One region of the Clostridium sp. SY8519 genome, then DNA from elsewhere that is predicted to be linked to it. Evidence: predicted binding sites of a transcription regulator. Region 1 holds the regulator's gene; the other holds the start of a gene.
What was found. Region 1 encodes LexA, which represses DNA repair genes until DNA is damaged. Its sites were predicted from a motif close to CNAACANNTGTTNG; they were not measured.
Positions count from the first base shown of each region.

Region 1 (4,583 bases):
GAAAGAGGGGGTGGATATTCATGCCTTATCCACGGGAACAGAGCTGGAGATTTAACTATTCGCAAAAGACAACTTTAACGAAAAGTTACATGTTTTTCACAGAGGAAACTATCTATGAACCTATCTGCGCTTTATGATCCGCTGCCGGATCCCGCTGCTTATTTAGAACGTATTCAGTGCGATTTTTCGAATTCATTAAACAAGGCGTATCTGGATCATCTGATTTTTCAGCACCAACTGCTGATTCCATTTGAAAACCTGGATATTATTCCCGGCGGCAGGCTGATTTCTCTGGAAATTCCGGATCTGTACCGCAAAATTGTCCGGAAGAAACGGGGCGGCTATTGTTTTGAACTGAACAGCCTGTTTTTCAGTCTGCTGACTGCACTTGGCTATCAGGCATATCCTGTGCTCTGCAAAGTTCTGGAAGGTTCTGATCCCTATTATCCGGCGCTGCATCGCGCTACAGTTGTCCGGATCGGGGACTCAAGTTACTATTGTGATGTGGGCTTTGGCGGACCGGTCCCCGGCGGTGCTTTGGAAATTCAGACCCTTCATCCGGAAAAAATAGCCATGGATACTTACCGGCTTGTTTCTCTGCCGCATCAGTGGCTGCAGCTGGAACGCCTGTCAAAGGGCAGGTATGTGCCTATGCTCCGAATTTGTCTGCAGCCCCAGGATCCGGCGGATTTTCTGGCGTTAAGTCATTATTGCTGCTGTCAGGCCCAGGAAGAATTCAATCATTTTACCGAAGGAATGCTTCTGAATATTCGTCTGAGAAATGGATATGCTGCATTAAACGGACCGTTTCTGCAGGTGGTAAACGGTGATGAGAATTCATGTATACAAAAAAGAATTCATGAAAAGGAAGAAATGGATCAGGTTCTGACCCAAATCTTCCGTCTGCCGGAACACCTGCTGGATCATCTGACCCAGAATGAGATTCGGCCCTGAGAATATTTTTCTCCGTTTTCTCCGCTGCAGGCGCTCAGTCTTCCGGATACGTCGGTACTGTCAGGTAAGCGCCGGAATGAATGATATTTCTGTCGTTGATATGATTCATCTTTTTGATTTCCCGGATATAGGCTCGATTGCTGACGGTACCGGATGTATTATAGGTCTGGGCCAGATCGGACAGAGTCATGCCTTCCTCGATATAAACCGAGGTATATACGGCTTTTCGGTCATGACTGGGGGAGGCGTCTGTTTTCAGGGCGGAGGCGGCGAAAATGCCCGCGGCAGCGCCCAGCACCAGGAAAAAGATACAGATTCCGGCAAAGCGCCGTTTCATTTTTCGCAGCTGCTTCTCTCTCGCTGCACGGATCCGTCTGTTCCTGTGGGATTCGCTGTGGATACAGGAAGGATCATACTGGTTTCTGCTGCAGAAATCTTGCTTACTATATGCTGCTGTGTACATCATTCATAACCTCCTGTGTAACTAATTGCCAATGGTTCGAATACATGTTCCGAACTCTTGTTTGCATGCTTATAATATCGAACTTCTGTTTGGTTGTCAACCGAAAAGCAAACGTTTTTTCGGAATATATGTTTGCTTTTCTCTTTGCTCCATGGTAAAATTATAATAAATATTATACTTTATTCAGAATCAGCAGATCCGGCTGCGCTCGGTCTTTTCCTGCCGTTCTTCCAGGCGCTCTGCTGTGAGGAGGATATCACATGGCCTATGGAATAATCAGCAAGAAACAGAGTGAAATTCTTGACTTTATCAAAAGTGAAATTCTCAGCAAGGGCTATCCGCCGGCAGTGCGTGAAATCTGCGACGCGGTGCATTTGAAATCCACTTCTTCTGTCCACGCGCATCTGGAAAAGCTGGAAAAAAACGGATATATCCGCAGAGATCCCACCAAGCCACGGGCCATAGAAATCATTGATGACAATTTCAACACGATTCGCACAGAAACTGCCAGTGTCCCGCTGATCGGCAAAGTTGCCGCCGGTATCCCGATTACTGCCGTAGAGAATGTGGAATCCTATCTTCCGGTTCCGGCGGATCAGATTCCCCGAGGGGAAACTTTTATTCTGCGGGTACAGGGAAACAGTATGATCAAAATCGGGATTATGGATGGGGATTATATTCTTGTTTCTCAGCAGAATACAGCAGAAAACGGGGATATTGTGGTTGCTTTGATTGATGATTCCGCGACGGTAAAGACCTTTTACCGGGAATCGGATCACATCCGGCTGCAGCCGGAAAACGATGAAATGGATCCGATTCTTGTACAGGATGTGACCATACTCGGAAAGGTGTTTGGCGTGTATCGCTTTTACTGATTGCCTTTTTCCGCAAAAAAGCAGAGAGCTATGTATGCTCCCTGCTTTTTTTGGCCTAATACTGGATCTCTACAGTTTTTCCGTCTGCCTTTATAAACGTCATATCGGTCATGTGCAGACGGCGTGCTGTTTCTTCGGCACTATACTGATATGTCTTTTCTTCAGGTTTCTGGCATCTGATGATCGCAGTTTTTCTGCCATGATCGTCATAGTGCTTTTCAACAGCTGGTGTGCTGTCCTGAACAAACACGATATCAGCCGCCTCATCGAGCGTGATCTGTTCAAGCCCATCGATCAGTGACACATGCTACGATGTTATCGCCGTCAAGAAAAAATTTTGTAGCAACATATCTTACATCAGGTCTTTTCACATTGAATTTCTTTTCCATAATACATAGGCGCAAGGGAACCTGCGAATTTATTCGCAGGTTCCCTTGCGCCATCCTCCTTTTGTTTTTTGGAAAACAAAATTAAGCTGTTACGCGTTAAGCTTTTAAGTCTTCCGGATCCATAAGCTTTCCGTCTTTCCAGATTCTCTCCAGATCGTAGAAGAGCCGGTCCTCTTTCAGAAAAATATGAATGATGATATCTTTGTAATCAATAAGGAACCAGCTGGATCTCTGATTTCCTTCCTTCCGGCACTCGGTGTACCCGGCTTTATACATTTTTTCATCCACGTTATCCACCAGAGCGCTCATCTGACTCTGGTTTCCGGCGGTCGCAATCACAAAATAATCTGCAATCACAGATACTTCGCTGATATCAATTACTTTAATTTCCTCTGCTTTTTTTTCTTCCAGTGCAGCGCATGCAACGGAAGCCATTTTTCTGGATTCATCGTACATTGTGTAGGATCTCCTTTTCTTCTGATAGTACTGATAGGCCAGATTGGTTGTTGTATCAATCGTTCCGTTCGAATCCTTCAGATATTCCACGGTGTCAGAAAGGATTCGATACACGGTTTCTTCCAGATCTGTCTGCGCTGTTTTCCGCAGCTGTTCCAGATGAGGGGCCTGATTTCTGCCGGGTTCTATGTAGTCAGATACAAAAATAATCTGATCCAGCAGATTCATGGCCGGCTCACCGGTGGTATGGACGGAAATGGCATGCAGAATTTCCGGATCTGTGACACCATAGTGTTCCCGGGCCAGAATAGATCCGCATTTGGCATGCAGAAGGGTCAGATTCCGGCGTTCCGCTTCACTGACCGGTACACCATGGGATTCACAGTAAGAAATTCTCTGGGAAAGGGGCATGTATTTCGCACAGTCATGCAGCAAAGCGGCCGTTTCCGCCTGACTTCTGTCGGCGCCGTACCGGTCCGCCAGTGTCCGTGCGGTGTCCACGACCCCCATCGTATGCTGATATCTGCTTTCTTTCAGTTCATGCTGCAGCTGTTCCTGCATTTCCGAAAATGTCACTTTTCTTCCTCCCGAATGTACAGACTGTGTTCCCGGATATATGCTTCTACACGGTCCGGAAGCATATAACGGATAGTTTTTCCCGTTTGAACCCTCTGGCGCAGTTTTTTGCCGGATACGTTAAAATTCGGAGTTTCCAGTCTGTGGATTCTGCCATGGTATTTGTCCTGCAGATAGGCGATCTGCGTGTCGACTTTTTTCTCATTATAGGTATCCCGCACAGCGGCCAGAAGAATGGCCTCCCGGCAGATCAGCTCCGGATGCTTCCAGGTTTCGAATTCAATCAGTGAATCCGCGCCGACAATAAAATACAGCTCCGCATCCGGATACTCTGCCTTGAAATGCTGCAGTGTGGAATAGGTATAACTGACGGTGTTTTTCTGTGTTTCGTAGTAGGAAATCGTAAAACGGGGATTGTCTGCAATCGCTTCTTCTACCATCCGGCATCTGTGATAAGTCATGGCTTCCCCGCCGTATTCTTTATGCGGGGCATGACCGGTGGGAAGAAAAATCACCTGATCCAGATGATACTGATGCATCGCGTTATCACCGATAATCAGATGACCGTAGTGAATTGGATTGAAGGTTCCCCCAAGGATTCCGATTCGTTTTGAACTGCTGTCCATGCTTCTGACCCTCTGCTCAGGATTTCGGTAAAATAATTTTCGGTTCGTCTTTAAACGGACGGTACAGGATGATTTTTCGTCCGATTACCTGTACAACCTCGGAACGGGTGCGGCCCGCAAGCATTTCGGCAATTTTACGGGGATCTTCCATGCAGTTTTTCAGAACTGTGATTTTAATCAGTTCATGGGTGTGAAATCCTTCGGTTACAGCTGTTACCAGCTCCGGTGTCAGGGAACTCTTGCC
Region 1 is NC_015737.1:2,474,865-2,479,447, forward strand. Features, by position in the region: gene CXIVA_RS11375 (MBL fold metallo-hydrolase) at 1-55, shown strand, start outside; gene CXIVA_RS13550 (arylamine N-acetyltransferase) at 115-954, shown strand; gene CXIVA_RS13555 (LysM peptidoglycan-binding domain-containing protein) at 989-1,420, opposite strand; gene lexA (transcriptional repressor LexA) at 1,678-2,292, shown strand; gene CXIVA_RS11395 (hypothetical protein) at 2,348-2,596, opposite strand; gene yqeK (bis(5'-nucleosyl)-tetraphosphatase (symmetrical) YqeK) at 2,778-3,713, opposite strand; gene nadD (nicotinate-nucleotide adenylyltransferase) at 3,710-4,339, opposite strand; gene yhbY (ribosome assembly RNA-binding protein YhbY) at 4,356-4,583, opposite strand, start outside.

Region 2 (4,583 bases), 190 kb from region 1:
CACCAGAAGTACCTTCGCGGATATTGGCGCCACCGTGCTGTCCTGGTTGGAAATTCCCAGAAAGATTGCCGGCACGCCGCTGTTTTAGACATGGGCCGGAGGGGAAGCAGGTGAAAGCCGGAGGACAGAGGCGGAACCGAAGCCTGTACCCGGCAGTTTGAAAAGAAAATATGGAGTAAGCAGTTTGACAGATTACAGAAAAGAAATAGAAAGAAGAAGAACCTTCGCGATCATTTCGCATCCGGATGCCGGAAAGACCACACTGACAGAAAAATTCCTGCTGTACGGCGGGGCGATTAACCAGGCCGGTTCCGTAAAAGGGAAGGCCACAGCGCGCCATGCGGTTTCGGACTGGATGGAAATCGAGAAACAGCGAGGAATTTCGGTCACTTCTTCGGTACTTCAGTTTGAGTACGAAAATTACTGCATTAATATCCTGGATACACCGGGACATCAGGACTTTTCCGAAGACACTTACCGTACGCTGATGGCGGCGGACTCCGCTGTCATGGTGATTGACGGGTCCAAAGGCGTGGAGGCACAGACCAGAAAGCTGTTTAAGGTCTGCGTCATGCGGCATATCCCCATCTTTACCTTTATCAACAAGATGGACCGTGACGCGAAAGATACCTTTGAGCTTATGGATGAAATTGAGAAAGAGCTGGGCATCGAAACCTGTCCCGTGAACTGGCCGATCGGTTCCGGCAAAAATTTCCGGGGCGTCTACGACCGGGCAAGCCAGACGGTTATGACCTTTTCTGACACACGGAAAGGCACCAAAGAGGGCACAGAGACAGATCTGGGCATTGACAGCCCAGAACTGAAAGAATTGATCGGCGCGGAAGCCAGAGAGCAGCTCCTGGACGAAATCGAACTGTTAGACGGCGCCAGCGCGGAATTTGACCAGGAAAAAGTATCCGCGGGGGAACTGTCCCCGGTGTTTTTCGGATCCGCGCTGACCAATTTCGGCGTCGAGACATTTCTGAAGCACTTCCTGGCCATGACCACTTCCCCGCTGGCCAGAAAGTCCAGCGCAGGCATGATTGATCCGTTTGCGGACACGTTCAGCGCCTTTGTGTTTAAAATTCAGGCAAATATGAACAAAGCCCACCGGGACCGTATCGCGTTTATGCGGATCTGTTCCGGAAAATACGAACCGGGCATGGAGGTTTTTCATGTGCAGGGCGGCAAACAGATCAAACTGGCCCAGTCCCAGCAGCTGATGGCGCAGGAAAGAAAAATACTGGAAGAGGCCTATGCCGGTGATATCATCGGCGTGTTTGACCCGGGCATTTTTTCCATTGGTGATACTCTGACTACCGCAAAGGAAAAATTCGAATTCGAGGGAATCCCCACATTCGCGCCGGAACATTTTGCCCGGGTGCGCCAGATCGATACCATGAAGCGGAAACAGTTTGTCAAGGGCATCTATCAGATCGCCCAGGAAGGCGCCATTCAGATTTTCCGTGAGCATGATGCCGGTATGGAGGAAATTATCGTAGGCGTGGTAGGCGTGCTGCAGTTTGATGTGCTGAAGTTCCGCCTGGAGAAGGAGTACGGCGTGGAAATCCGTCTGGAAAACCTTCCCTATGAATACATCCGGTGGATTGAAAATGAGACCATTGATCTGGAACATCTGACCGGTACTTCGGATATGAAAAAGATCGAAGATCTGAAGGGACGCCCCCTTCTCCTGTTTGTAAATTCCTGGAGTATCGGAATGACGCTGGAGCGCAATGAAGGTCTGGTCCTCGCGGAATTTGGTAAAAACTGACATTGACGGCTTTCTCCGGATCGGGATAAGATGAGAGTGCAGCGCGGCTGCACTCTTTTTTCTGATGGTGCGCCCGGAATCGAACACGGATTCGAAAACCGTTGACTTTGCAGAAAGAGTGTAATATAGTTAATACAATACAAGCGAACGCTAGTTCGAAAAAGGAGAAAGAATCTATGGCAAAAGATGATAAATTAAAGGCACTGGACGCGGCGATCAGCCAGATTGAGAAGCAGTACGGCAAGGGCGCGATCATGAAACTCGGCGATTCCGGCGCGGCACTGAACGTGGAGACTATCCCCACCGGCTCCATCAGCCTGGACATTGCGCTGGGACTGGGCGGGATTCCCCGCGGCCGTGTGATTGAGGTGTACGGCCCGGAATCCAGCGGCAAGACCACGGTTGCCCTGCATATGGTTGCGGAAGTGCAGAAGCGGGGCGGCATTGCCGGATTTATTGACGCGGAGCACGCGCTGGATCCGGCTTATGCGCGTAACATAGGCGTAGATATCGACAATCTTTACATTTCCCAGCCGGACAATGGCGAGCAGGCGCTGGAGATTACAGAGACCATGGTTCGTTCCGGCGCTGTGGATATTGTGATCGTGGACTCGGTGGCGGCACTGGTGCCAAAGGCGGAAATCGACGGCGAAATGGGGGATTCCCATGTGGGTCTGCAGGCCCGCCTGATGTCCCAGGCACTGCGGAAACTCACCGGAGTGATCGCCAAGTCCAATTGTACGGTGATCTTTATCAATCAGCTGCGTGAGAAGGTAGGCGTGATGTTCGGTAATCCGGAGACCACCACCGGCGGCCGCGCGCTGAAGTTCTATTCCTCTATCCGCATGGATGTGCGGCGGATTGAGGCGATTAAGCAGAACGGCGAAAATGTGGGCAACCGTACCAGGATTAAAGTCGTAAAGAATAAGATCGCGCCGCCGTTTAAGGAAGCAGAATTCGATATCATGTTCGGACAGGGGATTTCCCGGGAAGGGGATGTGCTGGATCTGGCGGCCAAGTGTGAAGTCGTGGATAAATCCGGTGCATGGTACTCTTACCATGGAGAAAAGATCGGACAGGGCAGGGAGAATGCCAAGGCATTTCTGCGGGAGCATACCGACATTTTTGATGAGATTGAACGTCAGGTACGTGTCGCGTACGGCCTGGAAGAACCGGAAGAAGCCAGGACAGCAGGAGCGGACCCGGATGCCGTAAGCGCGGCAGGCAGTCCGCAGGAACAGTAAATCATGGAGATTACAGAGATTTCACCGGCGAAAAACGGACGCAGAGTGGTGTCGCTGGAGGACGGAAGCAGTTTTCCGCTATACAGCCGCGAAGTATCCGTATACGCGCTTCGGGCCGGTTCGGAGATTGCGCAGGAGAGCCTGGAGGAGATTTTCAGGGATGTTCTGCTTCCCCGGGCGAAAAAGCGCCTGATGTATCTGCTGCAGCGGCAGGACCGGACGGAATATCAGCTGCGGGATAAACTGCGCCGGGACGGCTATCCGGAAACGGTGGCAGATGAGGCGGTTTCCTATGTGAAATCCTACCATTATGTGGATGATTACCGCTATGCCTGCGCTTATATCAGCAGCCAGCAGCAGACAAAAAGCAGGAATCGGATCCGGGCAGGACTGCGGCAGAGGGGGATTTCCGCGGAACTGATCGAGCAGGCGCTGGAAGAAGTGTACGAAACAGAAGAAGAGGAGCTGATTGCCCGGCTTCTGGTCAGGAAAAAATATGATCCGGAGACTGCGGATTACCGAGAAAAAGGCAGAATATACCGGTTCCTTGCCGGCCGGGGATTTTCTTCCGATGCCATCCGGCGGGTGATGGAACAGCAGCGGAATAACTGCCGCTGACCTTGACAGATGCGCCAAAAAAGGATACTATTAGAACGTTGTAATTTATGATCGAATGGAAGCAATTTTACAGTTCGTTATATGTACAATGAAAATGAAATAAGGAGGTGCTCCTGTGGCCAGTAATCCGATTATCGTCACAATAATCGCAGTAGCAATTGCAGCCGTAGCAGCATTCTTCATCGCGTATGCAGCTGCCAAATCCAAGATGGAAAAGGACGCGGCAGCCAAGATCGGAAGTGCGGAAGACCGTGCCCGCGCCATTATTGACGAAGCTGTCAAAACAGCGGAAGGCAAAAAACGCGAGGCGCTGCTGGAGGCGAAGGAGGAATCGATCAGGTCGAAAAACGAACTTGACCGTGAAATCAAGGACCGCCGGCAGGAGGTATCCCGTGCAGAACGCCGCGTCGAGCAGAAAGAAGCCAATTTGGACAAAAAGATTGACGCGCAGGAACGGCGGGAAAAAGATTTTGCAGTACGTGAGGAGAAGCTGAAAGCTACCCAGGCGGAAGTTGCCAAACTGAATGAGCAGCGCATACAGGAACTGGAACGAATCTCCGGATTAACCTCCGAACAGGCAAAAGAGTATCTGTTAAAAAGCGTAGAAGAAGATGTAAAGCTTGACACAGCTAAGATGATTAAAGAGCTGGAAAGTCAGGCAAAGGAAGAAGCCGGAAGGAAAGCCAAGGAATACGTGGTTAATGCCATTCAGAAGTGTGCGGCGGACCACGCGTCCGAAGCGACGATTTCTGTCGTGGAACTTCCGAACGATGAGATGAAAGGGCGTATTATCGGGCGGGAAGGACGGAATATCCGCACGCTTGAGACGATGACAGGCATCGACCTGATTGTGGACGATACGCCGGAAGCCGTGATCTTATCCGGCTTTGATCCTATCAGAAGAGAAGTGGCGCGCGTTGCCCTTGAAAAACTGATCGTAGACGGAC
Region 2 is NC_015737.1:2,663,573-2,668,155, reverse strand. Features, by position in the region: gene CXIVA_RS12345 (phosphopentomutase) at 1-88, shown strand, start outside; gene CXIVA_RS12340 (peptide chain release factor 3) at 185-1,774, shown strand; gene recA (recombinase RecA) at 1,951-3,018, shown strand; gene CXIVA_RS12330 (regulatory protein RecX) at 3,022-3,636, shown strand; gene rny (ribonuclease Y) at 3,752-4,583, shown strand, end outside.
Region 2: recA (recombinase RecA) is a predicted target of LexA. The motif match lies at 1,919-1,932, and genes of this name have one in related genera.